Regions from separate parts of the Massilia orientalis genome, predicted to be linked through region 2. Evidence: predicted binding sites of a transcription regulator. Region 2 holds the regulator's gene; each other region holds the start of a gene.
What was found. Region 2 encodes LexA, which represses DNA repair genes until DNA is damaged. Its sites were predicted from a motif close to ACTGTATNNNNATACAGT; they were not measured.
Positions count from the first base shown of each region.

Region 1: a site for LexA is predicted at 2,524-2,541, ahead of imuA (translesion DNA synthesis-associated protein ImuA). Genes of this name have one in related genera too.
Region 3: a site for LexA is predicted at 2,210-2,227, ahead of dinB (DNA polymerase IV). Genes of this name have one in related genera too.

Region 1 is NZ_JASNRB020000023.1:10,860-14,409, reverse strand. It holds gene QPK29_RS27610 (peroxiredoxin) at 1-276, opposite strand, end outside; gene QPK29_RS27605 (Y-family DNA polymerase) at 379-1,866, opposite strand; gene imuA (translesion DNA synthesis-associated protein ImuA) at 1,796-2,506, opposite strand; gene QPK29_RS27595 (hypothetical protein) at 2,654-3,145, opposite strand; gene QPK29_RS27590 (porin) at 3,302-3,550, opposite strand, start outside.
Region 2 is NZ_JASNRB020000012.1:102,744-106,293, forward strand. It holds gene rpsR (30S ribosomal protein S18) at 14-304, opposite strand; gene priB (primosomal replication protein N) at 343-633, opposite strand; gene rpsF (30S ribosomal protein S6) at 657-1,040, opposite strand; gene lexA (transcriptional repressor LexA) at 1,297-1,959, shown strand; gene QPK29_RS19705 (SAM-dependent methyltransferase) at 2,015-2,650, opposite strand; gene QPK29_RS19710 (hypothetical protein) at 2,806-3,267, shown strand; gene QPK29_RS19715 (tetratricopeptide repeat protein) at 3,284-3,550, opposite strand, start outside.
Region 3 is NZ_JASNRB020000011.1:71,041-74,590, forward strand. It holds gene QPK29_RS18555 (catalase) at 1-82, shown strand, start outside; gene QPK29_RS18560 (recombination-associated protein RdgC) at 120-1,016, opposite strand; gene dinB (DNA polymerase IV) at 1,106-2,182, opposite strand; gene QPK29_RS18570 (S8 family peptidase) at 2,300-3,550, opposite strand, start outside.

The sequences.
Region 1 (3,550 bases), on a different contig from region 2:
CGTCGCATTCAGCTTCCTGAAATCATCCGTCGCTTCGGCGAACGCATGCGCTTCCAGCGTGCAGCCCTGCGTGAATGCGGCGGGGAAGAAATACAGCACGACAGGCCCCTGGCGCAATGCTTGCGCCAGCGAGAACGTCATCGGCTTGCCGGCAAGCGCGGCCTGTAATCGGAAATCGGGGGCTTTCGCGCCTTCCGGCAAGGCGGCGAGCGCATGGGATGCCGAAAATGCCAGGATGGTTGCCGCTTGTGCCAGATAGGTGCCGAATCGTGCCATTGTGAACTCCTTGAAAGGTTGGTTGGCGATCCTCTTATCGCCCTACCCCCCCAGTTCGCCGACGGCAGCCTGAAAGTTGCGGTCCACCATAAAAAATTTTTCTCACCCGAACAACCCGTGCAAGAACCACTTCGGCCCATCCTCGCCCATGCCGACCCGCTCCCGATACACCCAGTACAACGTGTGATCGAGTCCCTCGGCGATGAAATAGTCGCGCGTCTCCGGCCCATCCCACCAGCCGGCCTCGATACGCTCCGGATTCGACGCCATCCGCAGCGGTGAGCCATAGAACGGCCGGTGATCGCGCATCAGCAGCGCGATCGGCCGCGCCAGCAGCCACGTGGGACGCGGCAGGCTCAGGACGTCGGGCGGCAGTTGCGCATTGCGGGCCCTGGCGCTGACCTTTTGCTGCACCGGCACCCAGACGTTGGCCTGTTCCGGGCGGTAGTCGGCCAGCGGCAGCGGTTGCAGGACGTTTTCCGGGCCCAGGCGCGCGGCCAGCAGTTCCAGCATGCGCATGCGGTCTTCCTCGCTGCCACCCGGCTCGGGGAACAGCGACGCGTTCGGCGGCGCCATCGGCCGCACCTGCAACGCTTCCAGCGCGAGGCCGATCACGGGCGCCTCCAGCGTCAGCCGGCCCAGGCGTTCCTTCAGCAGGCGCACGAGGTGCTCGTCGCGCCACGTCGGTTCGGCCAGCACGACCTCGACGCTGGTCGGCGGGCGCGCGACGCGGCCCCGTTCATGCTCCAGCTGCAGGGTAATGCGCTCCACCGCCAGCTGGCGCGCACACAGCCACCCCGTCAGCTGCAGCAGCAGGCATTGCGCGCCCGCCAGCAGCAGGTCGGCGTCGTCGATGCGGTCGTACAGTTCCAGGCGCGCGCGGAAAGTTTCCGGCGGCGCGATCCACTCGTACAGTTCCGGCACGAGACCGTAGGCGGCGTCGAGCAGGTCGAGCAGCTCGCGGCCGCAGCGCCGCTGCAGGCCGGGGCGCGGCAGGCGGCGCAGGTCGCCCAGCGTGTGGCAGCCGATGCCGTCGAACCACGCGGCGTACGGCCGGGCCGGCGGCATCAGGAGTACGGCCAGCCGGTCGAGCCGGCGCAGCAGCGCTTCCATGCGGACGGCGCGGCCTGCATTCGCGCGCGCCAGCAGCCACGCGCCGCGCGCGGTGGGCGCGCACGCGAGCGAGGCCGTGAAGCCCAGCGCGCGCACGTTGGCGCGCACGCGCCGGCACAGCGCGCGGATGCCGCCGAACAGGCGCAGGCTCGCGCCCACGTCCATCAGCAAGGTCGATTCCTCCCCTTCCGCGACCTGCGGCGTGTATTGCAGCAGGGCCAGCGCCACCGCCTGGCGCGCGTCCGCCTCCTGCGCCGGCGCCCGCTCGTGGATGCGCGCGTCCGGCAGCAGCATCAGCACGCCGCCGCGGCGCATGCCGGTGCGCACGCCGGCGTCCTGCGCGTATGGCGAGGCCACCAGTACGCGCTCCTGCTCGAGTACCACGGTGCCAACGTCAGTGCCCGTGTCAGTGGACCAGCTCGGTGTGAACACCTCCAGCGGCAACCGGGGCAGGTGCAGTGCGATCCACAGGCGCATGGCGATTGGGCAGGTAAGAGTTCAAGGGAAGGAACAGCGTCGCGTCACGCTGCGGCCCGCGGCGTTTGACGAAACCGATCTCGATGCCGCCCGCCTGCGGCCGCAGGGACAGGCGCAGCGGCGCCGGCGAGGCGTCCTGCCCGGCCGCCAGCGGACGCATCATGAAGAACAGGGTTTCCCCCGCCTGCGCGGCCAGGTGCAGGCGGCGCAGGTTGTCGGCGCGGATATTGTTCTGCCAGAACAGCAGCGCGCCGCAACTGCCGCTGCGCAGCACTTGTTCCGCGGCCCACAACGCGTCCGCCGTGCGGGTCGCGCGCAGCCAGATCAGTTGCGAGGGCGGCACCCCGAGCGCCGCCATGGCCAGCGCCTGGGGCGGATGCGGCGGCTGCAGCAGCACGATGCGCCGCTGCGCCACGGCCGCCAGCGCGGGACGCAGCAGGCGCATCTCGCCGATGCCGGGCTGTTGCAGCAGCAGGTCGACGAGCGTCCCGGTCGGCCAGCCGCCGCCCGGCAACTGGGCCGACAGCGTGGGATGGCCGGTATCGATGCAGCGCGTGTCGCTACGCGCCAGCTGCGAGGCAAGCCAGAGCGACGGATGCAAGGCCTCCGGCGCCGCAGATATTGAACCTGAGCAATTCATGTATGATGCGAAGAAATACTGTATAAACATACAGTACTATTCTCATCAGGTTTTGGCAAGGTTAATCTTCTTGAATGTCAGGTTGTGAACAATGCTGAGACTTGGTCAAGAATGATGAGGACGGGGCGTGTCCTCTCGATGGAAGGCTCAGGCGCCGATGGCCTGGCGCCTGAGATACTGAACAACGGGATCCAGCTCAGGCAGCGGCGGCGCGAATGTGCAAGCCTGCGCTGCCGAAGTCCAAGGGTAGCCCGCGCGCTGGAGCCACGGAAATATCTGACTGGCCGTGCTCGGCGGAAGCACCACCATGGCATGGATGGAAATCACGAGCGCGCTGGCCAAACGCGGCGCTCCGGAACTGAACGTCCAGTCGTAGGTGCCACATCCGACGCGGGTGTTCTTCGTGTCCTTCTCTGTCATTCCGACGAGCCACGCGCAGCAGAAAGCATCGGCAGCTTCCGGTGGGCGCGCCAGATAGAAAGAGTAGATGTTCTCGTAGGTCTTGCTGAACTGCGTGACCAGCGTATCGGCGATGGCGCCGCGCCCTTGCGTGACTGTCGGGAATGCTGCAACTATTGTCGATGTGGAGCGATGCATCGGATGTGAAAACGCGGTCCAGCAAACAGGGGCGATTTTCATCCTTGGCATGAAAGTAGTTTCGCAGGACGACTTCGGGCGTAAGCAAGGGGGAAGGAGACATGGTGCATCCGGTATGATGGAAATACATGCTGCATGGTCATACAGCACGATTCCCATCGGGTTTGGCAAACTTAATCGTCTTGAATGCCTACGCAATCAAAACGCATGCCGTATCCCCACATCGACCGCCCCGTTCCCCGTCCCCCCTTCGATGGCGCTGCCCACCGTATAGCTGGCGCCATGCCGGTTCACGATGTGCGCGATCGAGGTGTACAGCTCGGTCCGGCGCGACAGCGCATAGCGGTAGCCCAGCGCATACTGACTCGCATCCTGGTCGAGCGCGCCGCGGTCGTCCTTGTGGATCCACGACACCATCCACGTGTGCGGGCCGGACGGGATCGTCGC
Region 2 (3,550 bases):
TCGTAACCGACGATTAAGCGTTGTGCAGGTCGGTGTACGGCAGCAGAGCCAGGTAACGGGCGCGCTTGATGGCGGTGTCCACTTGACGCTGGTAGTGAGCCTTGGTGCCGGTCAGGCGTGCCGGCATGATCTTGCCGTTTTCCTGGACGAAATCCTTCAGGGTGTCGACGTCTTTGTAGTCAACCTGTTCCACGCCTGCTGCGGTGAAGCGGCAGAACTTCTTGCGCTTGAACAGCGGGTTCTGCTGTTTGCGCTTCTCTTTGAGCTTAGCTTTGTTTTTGTCGAACTTTTTACCGAATGCCATTTTGAGGCTCCTGTATCTATCTATAAACGTGCCCGCATTTACGCGGCACTGAAATCAATGATGTGAAACACCAAGCTTTTGCTGTGACGGCTTTTCCTGGCCAAGAATCCCGTGAAGCGGTACATCGCGCCCAACTCGGCATTGGCAAATCGCCCCGAAATCTCGCCCGCGGCAACCGCGGGAATCTCGAATTCGACCTGCCTGTCCAGCCTCGCTTCCGTCTGCGTCGATCCGTGTTGCAGGATGCCGCCCACGATGGGGATGCCGGCCGGTGTGTAGCGCAGGACGTCGCGTTCCAGGATGCTCGCGACCAGGGACAGCTCGTTCACTACAGCTTGTTGCTCCCGCGAGATTAGGCTGCGGCGGCCGGAGCGGCGGCCTGCTCGGCGCGGTGGCTCTTGGCTGCGTCTTCGCGCTGGACCGACTTCATCATCGGCGACGGTGCGGTTTCAGCTTTCTTCATCTTCACGGTCAGGTGACGCAGCACGGCATCATTGAATTTGAATGCGGTTTCCAGCTCGACCAGGGTCTCGTTGTCGCACTCGATGTTCAGGCAGATGTAGTGTGCCTTCGGCAGCTTCTGGATCTGGTAAGCCATTTGACGACGGCCCCAATCTTCGACGCGGTGGATGTTGCCGCCGCGCGAGGTGACCGTAGCCTTGTAGCGTTCGATCATCGCCGGGACCTGCTCGCTCTGGTCCGGGTGGACGATAAACACGATTTCATAATGACGCATGAAACACTCCTTAAGGACGTTTAAACAAATGCCCACCTCGGCGTCAAGACGAGTGTGGGAAGGGAAAGCCCAACATTATAACAGCAAGACCGTCAAGTGCTCAATAGGTACCGCTTGCAGGTGCGCTGCGTACCGCACCGCAAAGAGTTGTAAACGTGCGCTGCGTACCGCACCGCAAAAAAAATTTGAAATCCCCTTGCGCGTGGCGCAATACTGTACAAAAATACAGTCTGACCCCGTACCAACGAAGACGAACATGCTTAAGCTCACCGCACGGCAAGAACAGATCCTCAACCTGATCAAGGAAGCCATCGACAACACTGGCTTCCCGCCGACTCGCGCCGAAATCGCCCAGGAGCTTGGCTTCCGCTCGGCCAATGCCGCCGAGGAACACCTGCAGGCCCTGGCCCGTAAGGGCGCGATCGAAATTTCCCCGGGTACCTCGCGCGGTATCCGCCTCGTCGGCCAGTCCGTCGAATCCAAGGCGACTGCGGCCGCGGTACCTGCCTTCGTGCCGCCGATTCCGCCGAACCTGATGTCGCTGCCGCTCGTCGGCCGCGTCGCTGCGGGCTCGCCCATCCTCGCCCAGGAACATGTCGAAGCGACCTACTCCGTCGACCCGGCCATGTTCTCGAGCAAGCCCGACTTCCTGCTGAAGGTCAAGGGCTGGTCGATGCGCGACGCCGGCATCTGCGACGGCGACTTCCTCGCCGTCAAGAAGGTCGACAGCGCGAAGAACGGCCAGATCGTCGTCGCCCGCATCGGCGACGAAGTGACGGTCAAGCGCTACCGCAAGACCGGTTCCACGATCGAACTGCTGCCGGAAAACCCGGACTTTTCCGTGATTACCGTCGACCCGCAGGCCGACGAGTTCGCGCTGGAAGGCCTGGCCGTCGGACTGCTGCGGTCCTGGCACTGACCTTCCGCCTGCACACGGGCCCGCGTCATGCGGGCCTTGTCGTTTTATCCTGCTCTCAGCGCGGATAGACGAAACCGGTACGGATATCCGTCGGCAGCAGCCGGCTGCCGTCACGTACCATCAGGCGCTGCGGCGGCTCGTCGCCGGCCAGGGCGCGCCAGATGACAGGCAACCCCTCTCCTTTGCGCAACAGCTCGTCGCTCCGCTCGAATACGTTGGCGCAACCCGTCGCCGCGACCAGCGCCTGCACGATAGTCACTTTCCACGCGTCGACGCCGGCGGCATTGAACTGGCACACCAGGTAACCGCCGGTCCCGCCATAGCTGTGCACCAGCAGCCCCGGCAGGCCGTCTTTTTCGCCATCGATCACCAGGACCAGGGCTTGCGGATCGGCGCCGCGCACGGCCACGGCGCGCCGCGCGACCGCGGCCTGCACGCGCCGTTTCATCATGGCGTGATCGACCGGCTCGTGCTCGCGCAGCGTCCAGACGCGGGCCGCGATCTGCGACTTCGCGTTGTAGGCCGCGCGCGCCAGAAACTGGCGTGCCGACGACTGCACGATCGCAGTGACGCCGGGTTTGCCGCGCTCCTGGGGCCGTCCCTCGATTTTCTCGACGGCGGACAAATAAATCCACGGGTCGCCGGACAGCAGGCTTTTTTCCTTGCCTTGTTTGATGGTGATGATGAGCATATGCCGAAGCGACTTTTGGTGAGAAAACAACGATATTTTTTAGATATGATCCTGGTGCGTCGGCCTGCGGCGCCGTACCGCGAAGGAGTCTTGTGCCGCCCTCCCCCAGAATCCAACTGCCCGGCGCCCGTGCGCACGGAAGGCTGACACTTGCCGTGCTGGTATCCGGCGCGGCGCACCTGCTGTGGCTGGGCCTGGTCGAGACGACGTCCGTTCCCCTGCCACGTTTTCCCGGCCACGATGACGTGCCGCCGCAAGCCGCCGCCGAGCCGCAGCCCGACCCCGCGCCTGCCGCGCCGACGGACGCGCGCCCTCCGGGGCGCATGGACATGCTGGCGGCCGCCACGCGCGATGCGGCCGTGATTGCCCGCGAACTGAACCACGCACCTGGCGTGCCGCAACGCTTCCGCTCGCGCGGACAGGATGAAATCGACCGCCGGTTCGACGCCGCTCACGCGGCGGGCGGCAGCTGGTTCCGGTCGGCGCGCATCGAAGACATCACGACGGCAGCCGACGGCAACGCGCGCGTGTACCGCATCGTCACGCCGGTGGGCGCATTCTGCCGCACCTACCCGGCAAACGGCAGCGCGCCCATGAACACCACATGCCCGCGCTAGCGCGCCTCCCCGACGCTTACTTGTCGTTATCCGGCGGCGGCGCGTTCTTGACCATCTCGTTGTGTTCCTTGACGTAGGCTTCCGTGCCTGCGCGCCAGGCGTCGAAGTCCGCCACGATCATCCGGCCGGCCACCTTGGTGTCTTCCGCCAGGCGATCACCCACCTCCTTCAGGTGCACGTTCGCCTTCTCCGTCTCGTCCTTCGTCATCAGCTTCGCGATGTCTTCCGGGATGCGTTTCGTCAGCGGCAGGGAGGCGTTCAGCTGCTTCACCCAACGGTTGTG
Region 3 (3,550 bases), on a different contig from region 2:
CTCGACCTATTCGGGCGGCCAGCCGGAAAGCGGCGGCAAGAAGGAGCCGGCCACGACGGAAGAAGTGGCGTCGGCAAAATAAAACCAGCGGCCCGGATGAATGTCCGGGCCTTTTTTCGTTACGCCTTGGCTTCGCCGCCCAGCGCCTCGACCAGGTCGGTCAGCATCTTGGCCAGTTCGCCGGTCATCAGCATGATGTCGTTATCGAAGCGCTCGTCATCGCTGTAGGTGATCGTTTCGTTTTCCTTGATCACGTCCAGCGGCTTGATACCCTTGACGGCCAGCTGCTCGGTCAGCACGAACGAGATGCGGCTGTTCCACGTCATGGCCAGGCGCGTGCACTGCTTGCCGTTGGCGATGTGGCGGCGGATGTCTTCCGGGTCCAGCGAGTGCTTCACGTAGCGCACGGCGGCCTTGCTCTCGCCGGTGGCGCGCAGTTCCGTGTCCTGGTCGATCGTGAAGTTGTACGGCGCCTCGTCCGATTGCAGCCAGCCCGTCATCACGGCGACCGGCGACTGTTGCACGCGCAGCGATTCCAGCGGCAGCTTGTCGACGGCCTTCAGCAGCAGCTTGATGACGTCGTCGGCCTTGCTCGGGCTGGCGGCGTCGACGACGAGCCAGCCGTTGACCGGGTCGATCCACGTCCACACGTTGCCGCGGATCGAGAACGCCCGCGGCAGCAGCTCGTCGGCCACGCGTTCCTTGAGTTCTTTCATCGCCTTCTTGCCCGGCGGGAAGCCCTGCTGCTCTTCCAGCTCGGCGGCCCTGGCCTTGGCGACCTGGTTGATGACCGAGCTCGGCAGCAATTTCTTTTCCGTGCCCAGCATCATGAGCATCTGCTTGTTGACGACGTGAACGAGCTTGCCGTTGCCGCGTGGCGAATCCCAGCCCTGGCGCAGCAATTCGTTGCTGCTGGCGGGCGTGAACGCCTGCGACTGCAGGGCCTCTTCCATCTGTTCAGGGGAGAAATTCCACGGTGCCGGCAGGCGGTAGATCTGAAGATTCTTGAACCACATAACGTTGCTTCCAGTTATCTCGATATTTCAAAGGAACGACATTCTACACGCTGACTGGCGGCAAAATTCACGTCGTCGACAAGGGATTTTTATTGTGTTGCACGTTCGTCAAACAAGCTCAGCTGCTCGACCGTTTCCGTATCGCTGAGGCGCACGCCGACGCCCAGCAGCCGCACGGGACGGCTCGCCCGCAGCCAGCCCGTCTCCATCAGGTGACGGAACGTCGTCATGTTCGGCGCGTAGCCCACGCATTCGACGGTCGTACGCTGGAAGTCGGCAAACTTGATCTTCACGAACAATTTATTGATGAATTTTTCGGCATTGTTGCGCTTGATCCGGCCCAGCAGATGCTCGTACAGGTCGGGCAGCAGCGCGAGGCAGCCGTCCAGGTCGGGGACGTCCGGCGTGTACGTCTCCTCCGTACTGATCGACTTGCGCTCGCGCACCGGATTCACGTCGCGGTCGTCGATGCCGCGGCACAAGTCGTACAGCCGCGCGCCGAACGAGCCGAAGTGCTGCTGCAGCTTGTCCATATTCCAGTCGCGCAGGTCGCCGCACGTCTGCGCGCCGAGGCGATGCAGTTTCGCGGCCGTCACCTTCCCTACCCCGAACAATTTCTTCACAGGCAGCACGGCGACGAACGCATCGACCTCATCGGGCCGCACGAGGAACAGCCCGTCCGGCTTGTTCCAGTCGCTGGCGATCTTGGCCACGAACTTGTTCGGCGCCACGCCGGCCGACGCCGTGATGCCGACCGTCTCGAAGATGCGGCGGCGGATCTCCTGGGCGATCAAGGTCGCGCTGCCCTTGCAGTGCGGCGAGTTCGTCACGTCGAGATAGGCTTCGTCCAACGACAGCGGCTCCACGAGGTCCGTGTAATCGCGGTAGATGTCCATGATCTGGCGCGATGCGACCCGGTACTTTTCCATGTTCGGTGGAATGAGGATCAGGTCCGGGCAGAGCTTGACGGCCTGCGCCGTCGCCATCGCCGAATGGATGCCGTAGCGGCGCGCCTCGTAGTTGCAGGTGGCGACCACGCCGCGCTGCTCGGCCCGCCCGCCGACGGCCAGCGGCCGCCCGCGCAGGGACGGGTCGTCGCGCATCTCGACGGATGCGTAAAAACAATCGCAATCGCAGTGGATGATCTTGCGGACGGGGGCGTTCACGGTGACGGTCGCCCGCGCCGAGCGACTACTGTAATTGCATACAGTATCGCTGGGAATTAGGAATAGTGCAAGGGGGAACGCCGCCGCCGCAGGGATGCGGCGGCGGGTTGAGACGACTTACTTGGTGACGCTGGAATAGCTGCAGGACTTGACGATACCGTGTGCCGGGTCGCCGAACACCGCGTTCGAGCATTTCACGGAACCGGTGAAGGTCTTCGTCACATAGCTGGTAGCGGTGCCGTAGCGCACGTCGCGCGTACCGCTGAAAGAGCAGGTGCCGTTCTCGGCGGCGCAATACGTCCAGGTCGGGGTCGTCGTCGTGGTGGTCGAGCCCAGCGCCGCGTTCACGGCGGCGGCCGCGTTGACGATGCCGGCGCCGCAGCCCGAGCACGCGGCCGGGAAGGCGCGCGCCGTCGACTTCAGCTTGGCGGCCACGTCATCCGGCGTCAGGTTCGGATTCGCCGACAGCATCAGCGCGACGACGCCAGCCACGTGCGGCGTCGCCATCGACGTGCCCATGTAGTACGCGTAGTTGTCCGATGCCGGCGTGGTCGTGCCCGCGTTCAAGGTCGACAGGATGCCGGCGCCGTTGTCGCCGCCCGGTGCCGCAACGGTGACATTGGTGCCGTAGTTCGAATACGACGCTTTGCCGCCCGCACGGTTCGTCGCCGCGACGGTGATCACGCCCGCGCAGTTGGCCGGGTTCGAATTGATCGCATTCGTGTTCGAGTTGCCTGCCGCGACCACCACCACGGCGCCGCGCGAACGGGCGCTGTTGATCGCGTTCTGCGTCGTCGTGTCGCACGCGCCGGTGCCGCCCAGCGACAGGTTCAGCACGCGCGCCTTGTTCGCATTGGCCGGTACGCCGGTCACGGTGCCGCCCGAGGCCCAGACGATGGCGTCGGCGATGTCGGACGTGTAGCCGCCACAACGGCCCAGCACGCGCGCCGGAACGATCTTCGCGTTATAAGCAATGCCCGCGATGCCGAGGCCGTTGCTGGTCTTCGCGGCGATCGTGCCGGCCACGTGCGTGCCGTGCCAGCTCGAGTTCTGGTCCGCGGCCGGGATGCCGGTGCCGCAGCTGCCGGCCGGGGCCCAGTCGCCCGGGTCGCTGGCGTCGGTGTCGCGGCCGCTGCCGTCGTTGGCGATGGTGGTCGTCGAGATGAAGTCATAGCCCTGCAGGATCTGACCCGACAGGTCGGCGTGCGGACGGTAGCCCGTGTCGATCACGGCCACGTTGATGCCGGCGCCGGTCGACTTGTCCCAGGCGGCGGGCGCGTTGATGCCGCCGGTGGCTTCGTACAGGTCCCACTGCTGGGTATAGCTGGGGTCGGTCGGGGTGGCCAGCGGGACCATGATGCGGTCCGG